One region of the Myceligenerans crystallogenes genome, then DNA from elsewhere that is predicted to be linked to it. Evidence: predicted binding sites of a transcription regulator. Region 1 holds the regulator's gene; the other holds the start of a gene.
What was found. Region 1 encodes HspR, which represses chaperone genes until heat shock. Its sites were predicted from a motif close to AAGTTGAGTCNNNNNGACTCAACTT; they were not measured.
Positions count from the first base shown of each region.

Region 1 (11,779 bases):
AGCGCGATCGACAGGGCCTCGACGCCGTCGGCCCACAGCTCCGCGATGATCGGGTAACTGCCGCCGGACCACGCCTGGACCGTGACCTGCATCTGGTGCGCCTCGCCGGCGCCGAGCGCGCCCACGGTGCAGAGCACCGTGCCGGGGGCGGCGTCGGGCGTGCAGAACGTGCCCACGCCGCCGGTCTTCGACGGGGCCGACGACGACGGGGTCGCGGGCTCCCCGGACCGCGGTCCCGAGCCGTTGGCCGGCACGTTCCCGTCCGGGTCCGTCCCGGTGGTGCCGCCGTCGTCGCCCGGCGCGTTCTGGCCGGGCTCCGTCGCCGGGGTGTCGCCCTCGCCCTCCGGCGGGCCGGCGGCAGGGGCGTCAGCCCCGTCGTCGGCGTCCTCGGCGGTGGTGGCGGCGAACCCGCGGCTCCACGCGGCGCCGGACGGGCCCTCCTGGGCCGCCGGCACCATGCCCTCGGGGAGCTGCAGCCGGACGGTGGTGCCGGTGGTCGCGGTGTCACCCGTGTTCACCAGTTCGAGGACGAGGTTCTGCGGGCGGCGCGGTTCCAGCTCCGCGCCGGCCCCCTCGAACGCGATGCCCAGCTTGCCGCCCGCCACCGGGAGCAGGTTGGTCGGGTCGGCGGGGTCCTCCTCCGCGGGCGGTGCCGACGCCTCGGTGCCGCCGCCCTCCGCCCCCGGCACCGCCGGCGTGGGCTCGGGCCGCTGGACGGCCGCCGCCGGCGCCTGGTCCGCGGGCTGCTCCTCCTGGGGGGCGAACGGCCCCATGAGCTGCAGAGCCGCGACGACACCGACGGTGGCGACCGTGACGAGACCCGCGCCGATCGCGCCGGTCGTCGCCGCCGCGCCACCCGCGCCGACGACGCCCGCGGCCGTGGCGCCGGCGGTCATCCCCGCCACGCCCGCGGCGGTGACCAGCGAGAGCCCCGCGGTACCGGCGGCACCCGCCGTCGCGCCGGCGGTCGCCGCCGCGGTCGCTCCTGCCGTCGCGGTCGACCCGGCCGCGGCCGTCGCGCCCATGCCGGCCGCGGCCGTCGTCGTCCCCGCTCCGGCGCCCGCGGCGCCGGCCGCCGACGCACCGCCGACGGCGCCTGCCGCGCCGCCTCCCGACGACGCACCGGCCCCGATCGTCGACGCGGCCGACGACGCCGCCTTCACCGCGCCCGCGAGGCCCGCCCCGACCGGGATCGCGGAGCCCACGAGCGCCAGCCCCGCGGCGCCGAGCACCAGCGGCGCCACGACGCACTTCATGCCGTGCGCGACATCGGCCAGCTCGAGCACGAGTGCGCTGCACGTGCCGCAGGTGGACAGATGCGCCTCGATCTTCGCCTTCTCGCGGCGGGACAGGCTGCCGCGCACGTACCCGCCGAGGTGCGGGTTGACGGCGCGGCAGGTGTCCGACGGCGCATGGGTGAGGTGCTGCTGCAGGTAGCCGTCACGCAGGGCGTCCTTGGCGCGGTACAGCAGCGCCGAGACCCCGTTCGGAGTGAGGCCCAGCACGGGGGCGACCTGCGCGGGCTTGAGATCGTCCACCAGGCAGTACCAGAGCACCTCGCGCCAGCGCTCGGGGAGCGAGAAGTACGCGCGCGAGACCACCGACCGCTCGAAGCCCTGCAGGGTCGGGTCCTCCGGGGAGGCCACCTTGCCGAGCGCCGCCTCGATCTCGACGTCCTCCGCCGGGCGCATACGCGTCGCGCCGCGTGAGACGTCGTAGGCACGGTGGCGCACCACGGTGTACAGATACGTGCGGAAGCCGCTGTCCGGGCCCAGGCCGCGGCGCAGCATCTCGTAGAGCTTGCTGAACGCGTCGGCGACGACGTCGTCGGCGTCGGACGGGTTCGTCACGTACTTGGTCGCAAGAGCCCGGGCGGCCGACGCGTGCCGGGTGTAGAGCGCGCCGAACGCCTCCCGGTCTCCCGATCGGACCTGGAGAATCAACTCGGCGTCACTGGGCGCGTCCCCTGCGCCGTGATCGACTTGCGTCACATTCCCATCCTCGCCGCCGTGCCCTGCCATAGGACCCGTACCCGCCGAATTTCCACCGCCGGGCGACAGTGCGCACACACCTGCCGGATCAGACTATAGGCCCTCGGGGCCTGTAGCCGGGAGGGTGAAACTCCGGATGAAATCCGCAGACCAGTGGACTCTCACCCTGGAATGTGCGTCATGATGTATCCCCGTGGGGGTCCAACAATCATGAGCGAGTCACAGCAGAAGGCGCGGAACCCCATCCGCAGCCTGCGTGAACGCTGGCGCGACGAAAGCCTGGCGACCGTGTGGATCCGTCCTGGGGACTGGTATCACCCGGCGGTCGAGGCCCTCGCGGAAGCGGTGGCGGACGAACGGCCGGCGGAGCCACCCGCCGAGCGGCTCGGTGCTGCCCGCGCGGCGGTCGGCGCGGGGATCGCCGAGGCGCTCGACGACGTGATCGTGCTCTTCGGCGTCGCGGGACTTCCCGTCCCGCCCAAGGTGATGCGCGCGCTGGCGGTCGGCTGGGTACGGGAGCACGAACGGGTGCCGCTGCAGGTCACCGCACACGACCCCGCCACCGGGCTGCCGACCGGGGAGTACCTCGGGGAACGGCTGCGCGAGACCTACGGCGGGGCCCAGCGCGAGGGCGTCGAGGTGACCACCACGCACTGCCTCCTGATGCTCGACGTCGGGATCGGCGATCTCGACACCTGGCAGCGGCTGGCGCGGTCGGCGGCGATCGGGCGCACGTTGCACCAGGTGTTCGGCGAGGGGCATCCGATGGCGGCGATCAGCGACGCCACCTATGCGGTGCTGTGCGAGCGCGGGCCCGCCACGGCGGATCTGGGTCAGGCGCTCCGGCGTGTCGTCGAGCGGAACGCCGAGGTGCTCGGGCTGACGGCCGAGGTGCGGCGGCCCACGCGGGTGTGGCTGGAGCGGCTGCCGTCGTCGCACGACGCGGCGTTGATGCTGCTCGCGCACCTGAGTCGCTGAGCGGACGCAAGGACGGGCACAAGGACGGCGGCGGACACGGTCTCGTGCCCGCCGCCGTCCTTGCGTCCGGTCAGTGGGCCTGAAAGGTGAGGCAGTCCGCGTGGGCCGGGTCCTGGGGGCCCGGGCCGACGCGGATGGAGCCTGCCGTGCACTCCAGGTGGTCGTTGTGCGCGCACTCGCCGCGCTGGCAGGCGCCGACGTGCGCGACGACCTTCTCCAGGCCGCCCTTGGTGCTCAGCGGGATGAACGTGGCGCAGGCCGCGTCGCCGGCGTGGCCGGCGATCGTGACCGCGCCGGCGTGACAGCCGTGGTCGTGGTTGTAACCGCAGCCCTCCACCGAGCATTCGGCGACCTCGGGCATCTCCATCAGCGTGCTCATGCTCGTCTCCCTGGTCCGAAGGGTGCTCCCGGGCCGGCCCCGGTGTTCCTTGGTGACCCGACAAACATATTCCAGAATTACCCCCCGCGATAGGCAGGAAAGGCTTGCCTGAACGGCGCCGTGGGTCACGTCCGGGAATTCTATTTACGAAAGAATTGCATGGGGAAAATCAGCGTTGCGGCCGGCGCTGGGGGCGCCAGAGCACGAGGGCGCCGGATGACCTGGCACGACGGGAGGCCTCGGCGTGGTTGAGGGCGCCGGCCTCGATGATGACCTCCTCGCGCCGGACGCGCTGCCCGCGAGGCACGACGACGACGTCGCCCGTCGGGCCGGCGGCGAAGACGCGGCCGCTCTGCTGGAGCTGGATCAGGGCCTGCTCGAGCTTGGTCTCCAGCTGGGAGACGTGGGCCTCGAGGTCGAGGATGCGCTTGATGCCCGCGAGGTTGATGCCCTCGACCTGGGCGAGTTCCTGGACCTGCAGGAGGCGGGCGACGTCGCGCTGCGAGTAGCGGCGGCCCCGGCCCCGGGTGCGGCGCGCGACGACGAGCCCGAGCCTGTCGTACTGACGCAGGGTCTGGGGATGCATCCCGGCGAGCTCGGCCGCCTGGGACACGGTGAGGACGGGCGCGTCGTCGGCCGCCATGGGGTCTCCTATTCCTTGGCACGCTCCGTGAGATCAGCCCGGGGGTCCGTGCCGTCGCTCGCCGCCACGAACTCGTCGAGCGCGGCACGCGCCTTCTTGCCGAGGTTCTGCGGCACGACGACCTGGACCGTGACGAGCAGGTCTCCCGTGCTCCTCGGAGTCTGCACCCCGCGGCCCTTGGCGCGCAGCACCTTGCCCGACGCGGTGCCCGCCGGCAGCTTCAGCTTCACCGTCTCGCCCGACGGCGTCGGGACCTCGACCGTCGCGCCGAGCGTCGCCTCCGGGAAGGTCACCGGCAGGGTGAGCCGGACGTTCGCGCCGTCGAGCCGGAACACCGGGTGCTCGGCGACCCGGACGGTGACCAGGAGATCGCCCGGCTGGCCGCCGCCGGGACCCGGACGGCCCTTGCCGCGCAGGCGGACCTTCTGGCCGTCGTTGACCCCGGCGGGGATCCGCGCGGTGAGCTTGCGGCCGTCGACGGTGAGTTCCACCGTCGCGCCCTCGAGCGCGGTGCGGAACGGCAGGGTGGTCGCGGCGCTGACGTCCGCGCCCCGCTCCGCCGCGCGGAACCCGGCCGGGCCGCCCGCGGCGCCGCCGAACATGCCGCCCAGGATGTCCTCGAAGCCCGCGGCGCCCGGGCCGCCGGGCCGGCCCTGCGAGTACCGCACGCGCGGGCCGCCCGCGGCGCCCGCGCCACCCCCGCCGAACATGGCCCCGAGGATGTCCTCGAAGCCGTTCGCGCTGCCGCCGCCCGGACCCGCCGAGAAGCGCGCGCCGCCGGCCATGGCACGGATCGCGTCGTACTGCCGGCGCTGCTCGGCGTCCGAGAGCACCGCGTACGCCTCGCCGATGGCCTTGAACCTGGCCTCGGCCGCCTCGTCACCCTGGTTCTGGTCCGGGTGGTGCGTCCGGGCCAGCTTCCGGTAGGCCTTCTTGATCGTCGCGTCGTCGGCGTCCTTGGGGACGCCGAGCACGGCGTAGAAGTCCTTCTCCATCCAGTCCTGACCGGTCACGGCACCTCACTCTCCTCCGGCGGGCGCGGGCGGCCCCGGCCGCCCGCGCCCGCCACCTGCGTCACTCCGGGCCGACGACGCCGACGCGGGCCGCGCGGACGACCTTCTCACCGATCTTGTACCCCGGCTCGACGACGAGGTTCACCGTCGTGCTCGTGGCCTCGGCGTCGGTGTTGTGCATCAGGGCGTCGTGCACCTGCGGGTCGAACTCCTCGCCCACCCGGCCGAACCGCTCCACGCCGAACTTGGCGAGCGACTGGTCCAGCTTCTCGGCGATGGCGGCCATGGGGCCGCTGAGCTCGCCGTGCTGCTTGGCCCGCTCGACGTCGTCGAGCACGGGAAGCAGCGCCGCGAGGACGTCCTGGACGCCCTGCTTGCGCGCGGCCTCCTGGTCGCGGATCGCGCGGTTCCGGTAGTTCGTGAAGCTGGCCCGCTCGCGCTGCAGCGCGTCGAGGTGCTCCGCGGCCTCCGCCTTGGCGGCGAGCACCGCGGCGTCGTCGGACGCCTCACCGGACGGCTCGAAGTCGAGCGCCTCCAGCGGGTCGGCGCCCGCGGCGTCCGCCGCACCAGCACCCGCACCAGCACCCGCGGCGGCATCCGGTGCCTCGGGCCCCGGCGTACCCGCGGCGCCGCCGGCGGAGTCGCCGCCCGCTGCACCCGCGGCACCGGCCGCGGGCGTGCGCGGCGTGCCCGCCTCGGGGTCGACCTTGCGCTTGTCCCGGAACTCGAAGGGGCGCCCGCCCGAGCCCTCGGGCTCGGGCGAGGCCTGCGGCGTCTGGTCGCTCACTTCTTGTCCTTGTCGGCCTCGTCGTCCACGATCTCGGCGTCGACGACGTCCTCGTCGGCCGCGGGCTTCGGCGCGCCACCGGCCGGGGCGCCGTCGGCGCCCGGCTGGCCGCCCTCGGACTCGGCCGCCGCGTACAGCGCCTGGCCGATCTTCTGGGAGGAGGCCCCGAGCTTCTCGTAGGCGGACTTCACGGCGGCGGCGTCCTCGCCCTCCAGGGCGGTCTTCACCGCGGCGACGTCCGCCTCGACCTCGGACACGACGTCCGCCGGGAGCTTGTCACGGTTGTCCGCGATCTGCTTCTCCATCGAGTACGCGAAGGCCTCGGCCTGGTTTCGGGTGTCCGCGTCCTCGCGCCGCTTCTTGTCCTCCTCGGCGTGCGCCTCGGCGTCCTTGACCATGCGGTCGATGTCGTCCTTGGGGAGGGCCGATCCGCCGGTGATCTTCATCGACTGCTCCATGCCCGTGCCGCGGTCCTTCGCGGACACGTGCACGATGCCGTTGGCGTCGATGTCGAACGTGACCTCGATCTGCGGCACGCCGCGCGGGGCCGGGGCGATCCCGGTGAGCTCGAACACGCCCAGCGGCTTGTTGTCGCGGGTGAACTCGCGCTCGCCCTGGAACACCTGGATCGCCACGGACGGCTGGTTGTCGTCCGCGGTGGAGAAGACCTCGCTGCGCTTGGTCGGGATCGCGGTGTTGCGCTCGATGAGCCGCGTCATGACGCCGCCCTTGGTCTCGATGCCGAGCGAGAGCGGGGTCACGTCGATGAGCAGGACGTCCTTGCGGTCACCCGAGATGACGCCGGCCTGCAGCGCGGCACCCACGGCCACGACCTCGTCCGGGTTGACGCCCTTGTTGGGGTCCTTCCCGCCCGTGAGCTCCTTGACGACCTCGGTCACCGCGGGCATGCGGGTGGAGCCGCCCACGAGCACGATGTGGTCGATGTCCGCCACGGAGATGCCCGCGTCGCGGATGACCGCGTGGAACGGCTCCTTGGTGCGGTCGATGAGGTCCTGGGTCATCTGCTGGAACTGCGCCCGCGTGAGCTTCTCGTCCAGGTGGATGGGGCCGTTCTCGCTCATCGACAGGTACTGCATCGAGATGTTGGTGCTCGTCGCGGAGGAGAGCTCCTTCTTCGCCTGCTCGGAGGCCTCGCGCAGGCGCTGCAGGGCGATCTTGTCCTTCGACAGGTCCACGCCCGAGGAGTTCTTCACCTGCTTGATGAGGTGCTCGACGACGCGCTGGTCCCAGTCGTCACCGCCCAGGCGGTTGTCACCCGAGGTGGCGCGCACCTGGATGGTGGAGAAGTCGTCCTCGTCCTTGCCGACCTCGAGCAGCGAGACGTCGAACGTGCCGCCGCCCAGGTCGAAGACGAGGATCAGCTCGTCCTCCTTGCCCTTGTCCAGGCCGTACGCGAGCGCCGCCGCCGTGGGCTCGTTGACGATGCGCTGCACCGTCAGGCCCGCGATCTGGCCGGCGTCCTTCGTGGCCTGGCGCTCGGCGTCGTTGAAGTACGCCGGGACGGTGATGACGGCCTCGGTGACCGGCTCGCCCAGGTACTCCTCGGCGTCGCGCTTGAGCTTGCCCAGGATGCGGGCCGAGATCTCCTGCGGCGTGTACGTCTTCTCGTCGATGTCCTGCGTCCAGTCCGTGCCCATGTGGCGCTTGACGGACGAGATGGTGCGGTCGACGTTGGTCACGGCCTGACGCTTCGCGACCTCGCCCACCAGGACCTCACCGGTCTTGGAGAACGCGACCACGGACGGCGTCGTGCGCGAGCCCTCCGCGTTCGCGATGACGGTGGGCTCGCCGCCCTCCAGGACGGCGACCACCGAGTTGGTGGTGCCCAGGTCGATACCGACAGCTCGGGACATGAGGTTCTCTCCTTCGCAGGGGGTCCGGCGGCGGCCACGGGACGGCCGCCACCGCACGGGTTGAGTCTGCTGCACTCAACTTAGGTCGCCGGCGCCGGACTGGCAAGCCGAGGGCGCCGAAGTTGAGTCCGCCAGGCTCAACTCCCGGGAACCTCCTCGAGTTCCCGGGGCACGCCGGCAGCGGGCGGAACAGGCGGGACAGGCGGGACGGACGCAGCCACCCGGCGGCGGCGTCGTCCCCCGCGGATCAGCAGCACCACCAGCAGCACCGCGCCGAGGGCGAGCAGCACCACCCCGATCCCCACCCAGAGCGCCAGGCCCGCGAGCTGCGCGGTCCGCGCGGCACCCTCGTCCGCGTCCGTCAGCCGGCCGGCGTCCAGGTCACGGACGGCGGCGTCGGCCCCGGCACGCACTCCCAGCACGGTCTCGCCCAGCTCGGTGAACGGATCGCCGGTCGCGCCGACCCGGCGCACGACGTCGCTCACCCGCTCCGTGATGCCCGCGGCGCGGGGGATCGTCTCGCGGAGCACGGCGTACTCGTACGTGAGCGTCGCCGTCTCGTACATCTCCTGGAGGGCCGACGGCGCCGGGAAACCGCCGGCCGCGGCGGCGTCCTGCACCCGGCGGGCGGCGCCGGGAACGTCCGCGAGCGCCTTGCGTTCCGCGGCCGCCTCCTTGAAGTCCCAGGTCGTCATCCGGAAGCGCAGGCCCTCGGGCGGCGTCCAGGCGCCGTCGGCCTCGTCGTAGGCGAGGTACTGCTCGCGCTCCTTGGCGCGGGCCGGGAGCTCGGCCTTCTGCTTGTCCGTGAGCACCCACTTGGCGAGGATCTTCTGGGCGTCCTGCACGTCCGTCCGGTCCTCGATCAGGTCGAGGAGGCGCCGCCAGTCGGCCGGTTTCAGCGTCCGCTCCGTGGTGTCCAGGTACGCGGACTCCCCGTCGAGCAGGGCGGAGACCAGGTCCGCGAACTGCTTGTCGTCGAGGCCGGCGACGAGCTTCTCGACGGTCGCGGGGGCCGCCGCGTAGGCGTAGCGCTCGCGGGCGTGGTCGACGTCCCGGAAGTCCGTGAACCCGCCCCAGTCGGCCAGCGCGACCGCGGCGTCCGCGTCGCGCGCGACGTCCTGCTCGTCCACCTTGCCGCCGAGCTGGCGCACGACCCGGCGCGCGACCGCCTCCGTCAGGCCCTCGACGAGCCACCGGCCCTCGACCGAGTCGCCGTTCACCCAGGTGTGGGTCAGCTCGTGGAGGAACAGCTGCTCGTCCAGGTCCTCGTCGACGACGATCTCCTCGTGCCTGGTGTCGTACCAGGCGAACCCGACCACCTCCGGGGAGACGTCCTCGCGGATCTCCTTGAGCCCGCCCGGCCAGTCCTGGCCGATCGTCTTCTCGACCACGGGGAGGCCCTTGCGGAGCGTCGCCTTGGCGAAGGCCGTCCATCTCGTGTCGCCGGGGAAGCTGAGCAGCGTGAGCTCCTGGCCGCCGACCTTGACCTTCGTCTTGTCGCTCGCACCCGCGTTGCGGAGCGAGACCGGGCTCCAGATCCCGTATCCGTCGGTGACCTCGCGCGCCGTCCAGACGGTCCGGTCACCCGACCTCTTCTCGGAGAACGAGGCGTTCACGCTCGTGAACTCCATCTCCCGGGGGACGTCGACCTCGACGCTCACCGCCCCGGGGTCGCCGACCGCCTGGGTCATGAAGGTCGCGTACCCCTTGCCGACCCGCGTGTAGCCCTTCGAGCGGATGGGCTCGCCCGCGATGGTGTAGCTCCACTGGATGGACCGGGTCTGCCCGTAGAGCAGCGGGGCGAACGAGGCCATCGCCCATTTCGTGCCGGGGTCCTCGGTGGACTCGTAGGCCACGGTCAGGCCGCTGCCGCCGCTCGTGGCGCGGACGTCCTGCGCGCTGCGCGGCACGGGGATGCCGTGCCGGTTCCAGTACCAGTACCGCAGCCCGACGTCAGGCTTGGCGTTGCGGATGGTCGTGCTGACCGTGACGCGGACCGTCTGCGTCCTGCCGTCGTACACGTAACGGCTGTGCGATTCCTCGGCCAGCCCGTCCGCGACGAGCGCGGGGAGCCGGACCGCCGGCGCCGGCGCCGCCGCGACGGGGGCGTGGACCGGGTCCGGGGCGGGGGGTGCGGCGGGAGCCGCCGTCGCGGTCGTACCGGGCGCCGTGCCGATCAGCGAGACGACGACGGCGAGGGCGCCGGCCACCGCCTTCGCTGCCGCAGGCACGGGCATCTTCCTGCGCGGGTCCATCAGCGGTAGTCCACCTGTTCTCATGTCGTGCCGCGCCGCTGCCGATCGGCGGCGCGTCCCGGAGAACCCTTGTCGGCCGGGCGTCCGCCGGTCAAGCGAGATTGCCCCAGCTCACCGGGTGAAATCCGCAGATTTCACCCGCGGATTGCCTGGACGTGGCTCCGTTTTGCCGGTCTAATCCGGTTCAGTGGGACGTGGCAGTCGGCGTGGCACCACGCCGTCGGCCCGTACGGCTGCCCCCGGGCAGCACCTGGGTGCGGAGAAAATCAACTCTCAGCAGGCGTGACTCCCCTGGATGCGATACACAGGTGCCACGATCGGACGCGCGCAGGGGGCGCGTCAGGTCCGGCCACCGGCCGATGGGTTCCACTGCTTGCACGAAGGGGGCCGCATGGCAAGCGTCCAGGGCAGTTCGTTGTCGATCGCTCTCCTCACCGCACTGCTGGACGCGGAGGAGAAGGGCCTGGCCGCGCCGTTGGTCCAGGATCTCCTGACCGAGGCGCTCCGCAGCCGGGGCGAGGCCCGCGACGTCATGGTCGCGCTGCTCGCCGCCTCAGGGTCGATGTTGCGCCAGATCAGCCGGCACAACGGCGACACGCCTCTCGCGTCCTTGCAGAAGGTCGCCCTCGGGTTTCACCTGAAGGTCGTCGAGCCGGGCTGACGACGGCTCCCGGTCCCGGTCCCGCGGCTTCACCCGCGCAGCGTCGCTCAGCGGCGCCCGCGAAGCCGGTCGATGTCGCGGCGCTCCCGCTTGGTGGGGCGCCCGGTCCCGCGGTCGCGCACGCCGACGGCCTCGCGCTCGACCCGCGTCGGCAGCGGCTCGCTGTGATCGAGGTACGCCTTGACGGCGAGCGGCGCGCCCACGCGCTTGGCGAGGAGCTCCACGACCTCGACGTCGCGCCCCCGCAGCGGATCGCGCCACGTCACGCGATCGCCGGCGACGACGGACGACGCCGCCTTGGCGGGCTTCCCGTTGATCCGCACCCGCCCGGCCCGGCACGCGGCGGCCGACCCCGAACGGCTCTTGAACAACCGGACGGCCCACAGCCACACGTCGACTCGCATCGCCCCATTCTCCACCGACGAGAACGGCCGGGGTAGTGGATTCGCCATGGAATCCACCACCCCGGCCGGTGCCCGTCCGATCAGCGACCGCTCATCCGAGGCCGGTCAGCTGACGCGGGTCCACGCGCAGCCGCCCGTCTCGAAGGCGCGCGCGCCCTCCGGGATCGTGACCGTCGTCGGCTCGGTCGGCCGGGCCTCGCGGATGACGTGCGAGCGCGACACGTTGCCGGTCGTGGCCGAGAGAAGCGCGTAGTAGCAGCTCCCGCCCGAGGGCGGCCCGGCCGTCACGTAGGTGCCGCGCTCCAGGTGGTCACCCACGACGTAGACGCCGTCCGACGCCGTGCTCCGCCGCCGCTCCGCCATCCCCGCGTAGTACGGCCGCCAGTCGCCGCACCCGTCGCTCCAGACCGCGTAGTCGCTCGGCTTCAGGGTGAGGATCCGCTGCCCGTACCCGAAGTCCTGGCCGAGCAGCTCGAAGTCCGACGAGATGCGCTCCCAGACGCACGACGACGTCCCCGCCTGGGCGATGTACGTCCCGGGCGGAACGCTGTCCCAGCCGACCAGCCAGCCGTTCTCCGCCGACGTGATGCCGACGGCGGGCCGCCCGATCGCCGAGGTCCGGTCGCTGGTGCGGGTCGTGGACGCGTACCCGTACCGCCTGGCCGTCACGGTGACGCTGATGCGCCTGCCGTACTGCGGGCCCTTCAGGGCGAGCGACCTCCCGGTCGCGCCGGAGATCGGGCGCCCGTCCGCGTACCACTGGTAGCTCAGGCCCGACGGCCCCGGCTTCCAGG
Region 1 is NZ_BAAANL010000013.1:9,709-21,487, forward strand. It holds gene ABD208_RS20160 (sigma-70 family RNA polymerase sigma factor) at 1-1,991, opposite strand, end outside; gene ABD208_RS20165 (hypothetical protein) at 2,202-2,969, shown strand; gene ABD208_RS20170 (DUF1540 domain-containing protein) at 3,040-3,348, opposite strand; gene ABD208_RS20175 (heat shock protein transcriptional repressor HspR) at 3,518-3,991, opposite strand; gene ABD208_RS20180 (DnaJ C-terminal domain-containing protein) at 4,000-5,004, opposite strand; gene grpE (nucleotide exchange factor GrpE) at 5,066-5,791, opposite strand; gene dnaK (molecular chaperone DnaK) at 5,788-7,665, opposite strand; gene ABD208_RS20195 (hypothetical protein) at 7,803-9,896, opposite strand; gene ABD208_RS20200 (hypothetical protein) at 10,312-10,581, shown strand; gene ABD208_RS20205 (RNA-binding S4 domain-containing protein) at 10,629-10,985, opposite strand; gene ABD208_RS20210 (S8 family serine peptidase) at 11,091-11,779, opposite strand, start outside.

Region 2 (11,779 bases), on a different contig from region 1:
CCGGACCACCGCCGCGGGCGGCGCGCTCGTCGTCTGCGGGCTCGTGCTGGCGTTGCGCGGGACGGCGCGGCGGCCGCTCCACCCCCTGCTGGTCGGCGTCGGCTACGTCTACCCGCTGCTGGCGCTGGGTGCGGTGCTGGGCTGGTTGGACCTGTCGCTGGTCGCCGCGATCTGCACGGTCTCCGCCGTCGCCTCGCTCGTGACGATCGTGGTGACCCTCAGCACCCGCACGTCGCGCGGCGAGTGGTACGTGGTGCTCGGTATCACGGCGGCGCCGTTCGTGGCGGGCGTCGGCACGGTCGTGTTCGAGCGCAGCTGGTGGTCGGTGGGCGCGGCCGGGGCGATGCTCTGCCTCGAACTGGTGCTGCTGCTCACCGCGCGCCTCGGGCTCCCGGTCGCGGTCCGGGCGGCCGCGGCGTTCCTGCTGCTGCCCACCTCGGGCGTCATGGTCACGAGCGCCGGCGGCGAGATCGCCGAACTGTACGACCTGTCCGGCTCGCCGTTCGTGCTCCCGGTCGCCGCGACGTTCGTGTCGGCCGTCGCGGCCGCCGCCGCGCGGATCGCGGAACGCATCGCGACGCGCGTGCCCGACGGCGGCCCGGGCCTCCCCGGCTCCATCCGCGCCCAGCTGGAGCGCTCGGCCCTCCTGACCGGCGCGATCACCGTCTACCTCGCCTACACGCGCGAGGCGGCCGGGCCCGACATCGCCGTCGCCGTCCTGCTCGTCCTCGCCGTCGGCGCCGCGCTCGTCGCGCGCGAACCCGGGCGCAGGCGGCTGTGGATCCTGGTGTGGGCGCTGGGCCTGGCGGCCCTGTGGACCGCGCTCGGCTCGCGCGGCGTCGGCCTGGTCGAGGCGTACACGTTCCCGCCGGCGGTGGTCGCGGGCGTCGTCGGCCTGGTCATGGCGTGGCGCCTGCGCAGGTCGGTGCCGGGCGGGGCCGGCCGGGAGCGGGCCGTGCGGAACATGCTCGCGCTGGCCGTCGCCGGCGGGGCGCTCGTGTTCGTGCCGAGCTTCGTGGTGTACCTGACGCGGACCGAGCCGGGGGACTGGCGGGCCTGGGCGCTGGTCGGGTTCGCGGCCGCGGCGCTCGTGGCCGGGTTCCTGGGCGTGCGCGGGGGGTTGCCGAGGCTGGTCGGGGGTTCGCTGGCCGGGTTCGCCGCCTTCGCCTCGGTGGCGGGCGTGATCGAGTCGTGGCGCGTGGCGCCCGCGCCGTGGGCGTGGCCGAACGACCGGGGTTTCCGGAGCGCGGAGCTGCTCGAGACGGCGTCGTACCGTACGGACGAGCTGCGCGACGCGGCGGCCGCCACGGCCGAAGGGGTCGCTCAGCCCTACGTGCCCGTCGGGATCCCGGGGGCGACGGAGGTGTCGTTCGTCGTCGGGCTCGGGTGGGCGGCGGCCGTCGTCGTCGTGCTGACGCTGTGCGTCCGCCTGCTGCGGCCGATCGCCGGGCCGCGTCTGACCGAACTGCTGCGCGGGTACGGGTTCGTGCCCGCGCTGGTGGTGGGGACGCTCGCGGCGCTCTGGCACATGGAGCCCGCCTGGGGCGCCGTGATCACGCTGTTCGTGCTCGAGCTGGCGCTGCTCGCGCTGCTGGTACTGGGCGTGCGGCGGCTGGTCGCCGGGCGCGCGACGGGCGCGGCCCCGTGGGTGGTCTGGGTGTGCGCCACGCTGATCGCGATCGCGGCCTGGTCGCCGCGTGAGCTGCGCGTGGAGGCGTTCTCGGCGCCGCTCGGGATCGCGCTGATCGCGGCGGGGTGGATCGCGATGCGCGGCGCGCAGGGCGGGACGGCGTCGTCGGACGAACGGCCGCGGCTCGGGCGATGGCCGGTGGGCTTCGCGGGCTCCTGGCCGACCCTCGCGCTGGGCGTGCTCGCGCTCGTGGGCCCGTCCGTGCTCTCCACGGCGACGGACCCGTTGACGATCCGCGCCTCGGCGGTCGTGTTCGTGGCGCTGATGGCGGTGCTCGCCGGATCGCGGCTGCGGCTCTCGGCGCCGTTCTGGCTGGGCGTGGTCACGCTGGGGGTCGAGGTCGTGGTGGTCTTCGCGAAGCTGGGCGTCGGGGTTTCCCCGCTCCCCTGGATCCTCACCCTGGTCCCGGCGGCCCTGGTCCTGCTGATCATCGCCACCCTGGACGAACGCCGCACGGCGGCCTCGGGAGGCACCGCCGCGTACCTCCGAGACCTCCGCTGACATCGGCCCCCTGTCGAGCGGTCGGCCGCTTGTCAGTGCGGTCGGCCCCTCGGGCTGCCGACTTCTCGACAACGGGCCGACCGCGGCGCTCGATCTGCCGACCGCATCGGAACCGTCAGAAAGTGGCGTCTAGCCAGGTGGTGATCGTCTTCAGGTAGTGCTTGCGGGCCGTGGGTGGGGACAGGGCCAGGTCGTGGGCGCCGCCGGGGATGATCTCGACCTGGACGTTCTCGCCGAGTGCCGGGGCCAGGTCCCACATGTGCCGGACGTTCAGCACCGTGTCCGTGGTGAGGTGCTCCTCGCGGGTGCGGCCCGGTGAGGTCGCGTCGGAGGTCGTCACCAGGACCGGGACGTCGATCGACAGGCCGCGGGCGAGCTTCGCCTGCGCGCGGCGGATCGAGGCGAACCAGGCGGCGCGGACCGGGAACGCGCTGTCCGGCTTCCAGCGCAGGTCGAAGTCCCACTCGCCCTCGTGGTGGCGGTGCATCGCGGTGGCGTAGTCGCCGCCCAGCGCGTTGACCTTGGCCCGGGGCAGGGCCGGCGCGATTCCGTAGACCAGGCGCGTCGAGACGACCCGGTCGAACCAGCCGCGGTTCAGGCCGAACCACGGGGAGTTCAGCATCAGGCCGACGACGGCGCCCGGGTGGGCCGCGACCCAGAGCGAGGACAGCAGCCCGCCCATCGAGTGGGCGAGCAGGACGACCCGCTCGTGGCCCTCGTCGCGCAGCACCCGCAGCGCGGCGTCGAGATCGGCGGAATGCTCCTGCAGCAGCGGGACCGCGGTCCGGTCCTCGCCGTCGCGCACCGACCTGCCGTACCCGTACAGGTCGACGGCGTAGAACGGGTGACCGGCCGTGACGATGTGCTCGGCGACGTGGGTCTGGAAGAAGTAGTCCACGAAGCCGTGCACGTAGAGCACAGCGGGCTTGGCGGCGCCGTCCTGGCCCGAGCCGTCCGCCGTCGTGGAGGGCACGTGCCGCACGACGGTGACGACGCGATCGTCATCGGGCGCATTGACCGGCCGGGCCTCGAAACCATCGCCGAGGACATCGGGAGACCACGAACTCATCGGGCGGCTCCATCGCTGCTGGGGGACGGTGGTCCGTTGATCCTATGACGTGGGCGCGCAGCGCCTCACCGGCGCGGCGGGATGCTGGGTGGGCGGTGGGGGTCCTGGTAGGGGGTGTGCTGCCGGGGATACGGCGCGGCCGGAGGCTGCGGGTAGGGCGGCCGTGCGACCTGGGGTGCGTCGTTGCGGCGGCGGACGCGGAGGGCCTGCCAGACGACGATGCCGAGCAGGAGAAGGATGAGGAGGCCGCCACCGCCGATCACGGGGATCAGCCATTCCGGGACCGACGACGGCGCGTCGGCCGCGCCCGCATCACCGGTGGCCGCGGCGGCCGGCGTCGGTGAGGGCTTCGGGGCCGACAGGTCGACGGCGGAGCCGCGGGCGTGGATCTCGTAGTCGCCGCCGAGGGGCGGTTCCCAGTGGACCTTCCGGCCGCTGATCGCGCCGTTCGACTCGGTGACGGGCCCCGGGAAGGTGATGTCGACGGTGACGCTCAGGTCGTCGAGCGAGCCCTGGCCGCGGAGGCCCAGCGCCTTCTCGCTGAGGTCGAGGACGCCGGAGACGACGTACTCGTCGCCCTCCCGGACCACGTTCACCAACTGGCCGACGGCCTTGCCGACCCTGTCGATGTCCTGGACCTCGTAGACGTACCGCTCGCCGGTGTACCCGTCCTGGGCGTAGGTCTCGATGTCCCTGGCACCGTCGGCGGGATCGTTCTTCCCGACCAGCTGGTCGATGAAGTCGCCGGCCGCCTGGCCGGTGGCCTCGAGGACGCCGTCCTCGACGGCGACGACCACGCTCGGCCGGGCGACGTCGTCGGGCCGCAGCTCCAGCTCCACGCCCAGCCGCACGCATCCGGACAGCACGATCGCGAGCGTTGCCGCGATCGCGGCGGCGAGCGGGCGGCGGACGGTTCCGGGACGGATCACCCGGCCAGTGTGCCGCACCCGGCGGCTCCGCCCAAGGGTTCGATCCGAGCTGGCACTTCCGAAGTTGAGCGGAATAGACTCAACTTTGAGATAGTTGGATCCGGTGCGGCGCCGACGGCGTCGTCCCGGGCATGTGGACGGACCCGCGATTGGCGGACGGAGGACTGATGGACAGCAAGTTCACGACCAGGTCACAGGAGGCGATTGGTGACGCCCTGCGGACGGCGTCGGCCGCGGGGAACCCGCTGATCGAACCGGTGCACCTGCTGGGCGCGCTGATCGCGCAGCAGGGTGGGGTCGCTGCCGGCCTGCTGGAGGCGGTCGGGGCGGACACCGGCGCCGTCGGGCAGAAGACGCGCGCCGCGCTCGTCGCGCTGCCGCAGGTCAGCGGGGACAGCACGGCGCAGCCGGGGGCCAGCCGGCCCATGGCCACGGTGCTCGACCTCGCGGGCAAGGAGGCCCAGGCGCTCGGCGACGAGTACATCTCCACCGAGCACCTGCTCATCGGCCTGGCCGCGGGCCGGTCGCCCGCCGCGCAGATCCTCGCCGAGGCCGGGGCGAACGCCGACGCCCTGCGTTCCGCCCTTCCCGCCGTGCGCGGTTCGGGCCGCGTCACCAGCCCCAACCCGGAGGGCACGTACAAGGCGCTGGAGCAGTACGGCACCGACCTCACCGAACGCGCCCGCGACGGCGCGCTCGACCCGGTGATCGGCCGCGACTCCGAGATCCGCCGCGTGATCCAGGTGCTCAGCCGCCGCACCAAGAACAACCCCGTGCTCATCGGTGAACCCGGCGTCGGCAAGACCGCCGTCGTCGAAGGGCTCGCGCAGCGCATCGTCGACGGCGACGTCCCCGAGTCGCTCAAGGGCAAGCGCCTGGTCGCGCTGGACCTGGCGAGCATGGTCGCCGGCGCGAAGTACCGCGGCGAGTTCGAGGAGCGGCTCAAGGCGGTCCTGGAGGAGATCACCGCGTCCGACGGCGAGGTGGTGACCTTCATCGACGAGCTGCACACCGTCGTGGGCGCCGGGGCCGGCGGCGAGGGCGCCATGGACGCGGGCAACATGCTCAAGCCCATGCTCGCCCGCGGCGAGCTGCGCATGGTGGGCGCGACGACGCTCGACGAGTTCCGCGAGCACGTCGAGAAGGACCCGGCGCTGGAGCGCAGGTTCCAGCAGGTGTTCGTGGGCGAGCCGTCCGTCGAGGACACGGTCGCGATCCTGCGCGGCCTCAAGGAGCGCTACGAGGCGCACCACAAGGTGACCATCGCCGACAACGCACTCGTCGCGGCGGCCGCGCTCTCGGACCGCTACATCACGGGCCGCCAGCTGCCCGACAAGGCGATCGACCTGGTCGACGAGGCCGCCTCGCGCCTGCGGATGGAGCTCGACTCGTCGCCGGTGGAGATCGACGAGCTGCAGCGCGCGGTGACGCGGCTGGAGATGGAGGAGGTCGTCCTGTCGGAGAGCGAGGACGCCGCCTCCCGCGACCGCCTCGGCAAGCTCCGCGCCGACCTCGCCGACAAGCGCGAGGCGCTCGCGTCGCTCACCGCCCGCTGGGAGGCCGAGAAGAGCGGCCGGAACCTGGTCGGTGACCTGCGCGCGCGGCTCGACCAGCTGCGCACGGACGCCGACCGCGCCGAGCGCGAGGGCCGCTACGAGGACGCCGGCCGGCTGCGGTTCGGGGAGATGCCCGTCGTGGAGCAGCAGATCGCCGACGCGGAGGCCGCCGAGGGCTCCGAGGAGCAGGCGGCAGCCGAACAACCCCCGCTCGTCGCCGACAAGGTCTCGGCCGACGAGATCGCCGAGGTCGTCTCCGCCTGGACCGGCATCCCGGCGGGACGCCTGCTCCAGGGCGAGCAGGAGAAGCTCCTGCACATGGAGGAGGTCATCGGGGCGCGGCTCATCGGTCAGGCCTCCGCGGTCCGCACGGTGTCCGACGCCGTCCGCCGCGCGCGGGCCGGGGTCGCCGACCCGGACCGGCCCACGGGGTCGTTCCTGTTCCTGGGCCCCACCGGCGTGGGCAAGACCGAGCTGGCCAAGTCCCTCGCCGATTTCCTGTTCGACGACGAGCGCGCCATGGTGCGCATCGACATGTCGGAGTACTCGGAGAAGCACGCGGTGGCCCGGCTCGTCGGCGCGCCTCCGGGGTACGTCGGCTACGAGGAGGGCGGCCAGCTCACCGAGGCCGTCCGGCGTCGTCCCTACTCCGTGGTGCTGCTCGACGAGGTGGAGAAGGCTCACCCCGAGGTCTTCGACATCCTGCTCCAGGTGCTCGACGACGGCCGTCTCACCGACGGCCAGGGCCGCACCGTGGACTTCCGGTCCACGATCCTGGTCCTGACGTCGAACCTCGGCTCGCAGTTCCTCGTCGACCCGATGCTCGACGAGCAGCAGAAGCGCGACTCGGTGATGCAGGCGGTGCGAGTGGCCTTCAAGCCGGAGTTCCTCAACCGCCTGGACGACGTCGTCATCTTCGACGCGCTCTCCCTCGACGAGCTGGGCCACATCGTGAACCTGCAGGTCGAAGCCCTGGCCAAGCGCCTCTCCGACCGCCGCATCACGGTCGAGGTCACCCCGGCCGCCCGTGAGTGGCTGGCCCTGGAAGGCTACGACCCGGCCTACGGCGCCCGCCCGCTACGCCGCCTGATCCAGCGCGAGATCGGCGACAAGCTCGCCAAGCGCCTGCTCGCGGGCGAGGTCACGGACGGCGACACGGTCACGATCGACCGCCTCCCGGACGCCGCCGGCCTGTCCGTCACGACGGGACCCGTCACAAAAGCTGACGATATCGCTCGGTAATGTGAATGGTCTGGCGGCCGGCGCGCAGAATCAGTCGAGGAGGCTTGCGGTGAGGGCTGTGTCGCTGGCCGCGACGCAGAGGCCTACGCGGTCGCCGTCGCCCCAGGACCGCTCGGTCGGGGTCCAGACGAGGTAGCGGAGGCGCTTGGCCTGGTCGGTGCCGCGGATCTTCCCGCTGAGCTGCTTGCCGCCGCAGACCCGTGCGACCTCCTGGCCGGCGACGGCCGGGCCGGGCCAGAGTGCGTCCTCGCCGAAGTCGGTGCGCCCCACGACCTGGGCCTCGTGGGGGTCGCCGCACGGGACCGCGCGCACGGTGTCGACCTCGCCGTCGAGCGGGATCTTGTCCATGCACGAGCCGAGCACGAGCTGGACGGAGTTCACGTCCCGCGCCGCCGCGATGTCGGCGGGCACGGGCTCCCAGCCCTTCTGGACCTGGAGGTTCCCGAGGATCGACAGCACGACGACGATCGCGACGACCCCGGCGGCGGCCAGGCCGAACAGCCCGAGCTTCTTGCGGCGCTCGGCCCGGGCGGCCGCCGCGGCGGCCGGGTCCCAGCCCGCGTACGACGGCGCGGCCGCGTAGTCCTGCTCCCAGGCGGCGGGCTGGAACTGCGGTTGCCGGGCCGATGCGTCATGCGCCGCCGGGGCGCTCGCGCCGGCCTGAGCACCCGGGCCGGTCGGCGCGAACGCCGGCTGCGGTACCGGCACCGGTTGCTGCACCGGACGGGGCGGCTGCGGAACCGGTGGGGCCGGAACGGGACGTGCCTGAACCGGACGTGCCTGAACCGGCGAAGCCGGGACGGGCGGAAGCGGAACCGGAGACGGCGAGGTGGGCGACGCGAACAACGGTTCGGCGGTGTCCGGGGCGTCGTCGTCCGGCGTGGAGGTGTCCGGTTCGACGGCGTCCTGGTCGACAGAGGCGTCCGGGTCGACGGAAACCTCGTCCTCGGGACGCGCGATGGCCTCGATCGATTCGGTCGGCTCTCCCGGCGGCGTCTCCTCCGTGTCCGACGCTGCGGGCTCGGCAGCGGGTGGCGCCTCGGCCGCGTCGCCGTCCCGCTCGTCTGGCTCGACGGCCGCTTCGTCGTCGGCGTCCGTGACGGCATCGGCGCCGGTCACGTCCGCGGGCTTCTCGGAGGAGTCGTCCTGCGCCGTGTCCTCGGCGGGCTTCACCGGCTGAATCGTGCGCGGTCCGAGCTGTTCCTGATGGGCCGAGGCAATCGCGACGAGGGCAAGATCCTCGAAGCCCACCTTGGCGGTTGCGTCAGGTTCGACGGCGCCGGCGGGCTCCCGCGACCCGGCAGTCTCCGTCTCTGCAACGGCGTCGTCTCCGGCTCGAACCTCGGTCTTCGAGTCCTCGTCAACCGTCTGTGGGCCCTCGGGCTCACTCGGAGCCTCTTCGGCGGACCCTTCCGCCTCGCCTTCAGGGCCACCCTCGGCACTCTCACCAGGCTCGACGACACCCTCGGCCGCAACCGCCTCGGCGCTACCGTCGCCGTCGGTGCTCCCGGCCGTCTCCGGCACGCCGGACTCCGCCGACTGCGGCGCTGGCGTCGACTCGTCCGTCTCGGTGGCCTCGGGCTGCTCGGGCGACGTCATGGGGGCAACTTATAGCAAATCGCGTTCCATCGAGGCCACTTCCGCGACGGTTCGATCGAGTCGCCACGCTGGTCGGACTGCCCTGGTCGGGACGTCACCGGGTGAATTTGCCATGAGATTTCTCGCATATCGCATTCATCGATATAAGGTGCGGCCTGGCGCCCCATGTACGGGCGCAGTTTCTCCTGCTGAATACCGTGGAGTGGTCCGATGTCATCTCGCAAGTTGTCCGCCTCTTCATGGAAGAGGGATCGCAATCAATCTTCCGAGAGAATCCAAGAAATAGTCAAAAATGCGATGAGGCGATCGCGCATCGCGCTGGCGGCCTCGGCCTGTCTTGCGACTCTTGGCGCCGGGCTGGTTCCCGCGTCGGCGTCCGAGGCGCACTCGGTGTCGACAGACGTGCTGACCAGCGTGAGCGCCGCCACGACCTCGAACCGCCGCCCGCTCGTCCCGGCCACGTCCGACATGAAGCTGTATTTCCAGAGGAGTGCCCACGGCTGCCAGACGTCGAAGTCGAGGCGTACGGTGCTGGCGAGCTTGGACGACGTGAGGCTCACCGGCGTCGGCCGCGACCCGGACGCCGGTGACCGGGTGCAGGTGCGGTTCACCCTGGTGAACGCGTCAACGGGCAGTCGCGTGTGGGAATCGGACTGGACGGCACTGCGGCCCAAGCCGTACACGTTCAGCAGGACGATCGACAGGTCCCGGCTGTCCAACGAGGCGATCTACCGGTGGCGCTACAAGACCAGGGACGCGGCTGGTCGCTCGACGCTGTACTCGGAGGCCCCTGCCTGTTACCTCGAGGTCGACGGGCGGCGCCCGGCGGACCCGGTCATCACCTCGGCGCAGTATCCGGAAGACCAGATCGGGGGCGGAGTCGGCCAGCCGGGGACCTTCACCTTCTCGTCGCGGTCGACCGACGTCGTGGCGTACGAGTACGAGCTAGATCATGACGAGACCTTTGTTCGGGTCGACGCCGGATCGGACGGCAAGGCGTCGCTGACGCCGCCGGCGGGTTTCTTCACCGCGGGTTCGCACAGCATCACGGTGTGGGCCTTCGACAACGCACGTGGGGTTTCGAATACGACGTATCGATTCAGCGTTCGGTTCTCAGGGGGCGATGCGTACTGGCACCTGGACGAGGGCGGCGGCACGGTTGCCGCTGACGCGTCCGGCCAAGGTCATGACCTGACGGTCCTCGGTCCGGATGTGACCTGGGGCGTCGGGCCGATGCAGTCGGTGTTCGCGCAGCGCACCGATGACGCGGCGTTGCGGTTCACGGGGGTGCAGCCCTCGAGGTCGTTCGTGAGCACGGACGGGCCGTTGGTCGACCTGAATCCGGATCCGGACGGAGGACCGCGCGGTTTCACGGTCTCCGCGTTCCTGCTGGCAGAGAGCGGGGACTCGCAGCACCGGGTCGCGCTCTCGCAGGACGGCCGGCGGTCGGCGATGTTCGAGCTGGGCCGTCAGGAGTCCCGCTACTGCGCCAATGGCATGACGACCTGCTGGAGCTTCACGATGGACGGTGTGGACGACGAACCCCCGCACCATGCGGTCTCCGACCGGCCCGTGGTCCCCGGCGAGTGGGTCCACCTGACGGGACGGTACAACGCCGATCAGAAGGTCCTGGACCTCCATGTCTGCCCGATCGGAACGCCGGGTCAGGCGCCTCCCGCAGACTATGGTGTCCCGGTCCTGGAGGACACCACCCCGTACGTGGGCACCGAGTGGGTCGGCGCCGGACCCACGCGACTGGGCCGCGGGTACTACGCGAACTACTGGGACGGCATGATCGATGACGCGCGCGTCTACAACAAGGTCCTGGACATGCCGCGCCTCCGGGCGATCTGCGGCGGGGACCTCACCTAGGCCCGGAAGCAGCGACGTGAGACGGTGGCCTCGGCTCGGCGCCTGACCAGGCGCCACCGGGGCCGCCGTGGCCACCGCTGGATCGGGACTCGTCAAACTCTTCGCCGTTGACCTGACGCGTTCCCCGGACGTGCCGAGTCAGCAGGACATGCCGTCGGCGCCCGACGCCGTCGTCAGTCCGCCAGCTCCAGGATCACCGGCACGTGATCGCTCGCGCCCTTCCCCTTGCGTTCCTCGCGGTCGATCGTCACGGTCCGCACCCGCTCGGCCACGGCCGGCGTCGTCCACCCGAAGTCGATCCGCAGCCCGCGGTTCTTCGGGAACGCCAGCCGCTGGTAGTCCCAGTATGTGTACGCGTGCTCGGCGGGCACGTGCTCGCGCGTGACCTCCGTGTACCCGGCCTCGGCGAAGGCGGCGAACGCGTCCCGCTCCGGCTGCGACACGTGCGTGTGCCCCGCGAAGTCCGCGACGTCGTACACGTCCGTGTCCAGCGGGATCACGTTCCAGTCGCCCAGCAGCGCGACCTGCGCGTCCGGCTCGGCCGCCCAGTTCCGCGCGACGTCGCGCAGGTTCCGCAGCCACGTCAGCTTGTACTCGTAGTGCTGGTCGCCGAGCGCCCGCCCGTGCGGCACGTACAGGCTCCACACCCGCACGCCGCCGCAGGTCGCGCCGATGGCGCGCGCCTCGACGGGCGGTTCGACCTCCAGCAGGGCGTCCGACGCCGCCGCGTCGTCGTCCGCCTTCGCGACCTTCGCGAACCCGGGCTGCCCGGGGAACGACGTCGCCACGTCCTCGAGACCGACCCGCGACGCGATCGCCACGCCGTTCCACTGGCTCAGCCCGGTGTGCGCGACCTCGTACCCGGCCTCCTGGAACGCGCCCACGGGAAACTGCTCGTCCCGGCACTTCGTCTCCTGGATCGCGAGCACATCCAGATCCCACCGCTCCAGCACACCGAGCGTCCGGTCCAGCCGCGCACGAAGACTGTTGACGTTCCAGGTAGCGATCCGCACCGGCCCACTCTACGGCGGCCGGGGTTGAGTCCCCGCGCTCAGATCTTCTCGAAGCCCATTCCCGGAAGGTTCAGGTCCCCGCCCGACTCGAACACCGGCTGCCCCTTCTCCAGCGGCACGGTGAGCCGTGCGACCTCGACGAGCTTGCCCGACTTCTTCGACAGGTTCTCGACGTTGGTCTTGCCGTCGGTCCACAGCATCACGGCCGGCCCGTCCACGCGGATGTTGGTCTTCTGGTAGTCCGGCAGCATGAGCATCGACATGAACCGCGGGTCGAGCACGCGCCGGGCGAAGACGTCGTCGGACGC
Region 2 is NZ_BAAANL010000004.1:434,647-446,425, forward strand. It holds gene ABD208_RS12175 (hypothetical protein) at 1-2,191, shown strand, start outside; gene ABD208_RS12180 (alpha/beta hydrolase) at 2,307-3,260, opposite strand; gene ABD208_RS12185 (LppM family (lipo)protein) at 3,326-4,189, opposite strand; gene clpB (ATP-dependent chaperone ClpB) at 4,357-6,987, shown strand; gene ABD208_RS12195 (septum formation family protein) at 7,018-8,586, opposite strand; gene ABD208_RS12200 (hypothetical protein) at 8,797-10,458, shown strand; gene ABD208_RS12205 (exodeoxyribonuclease III) at 10,632-11,471, opposite strand; gene ABD208_RS12210 (DUF3137 domain-containing protein) at 11,510-11,779, opposite strand, start outside.
Region 2: a site for HspR is predicted at 4,251-4,275, ahead of clpB (ATP-dependent chaperone ClpB). Genes of this name have one in related genera too.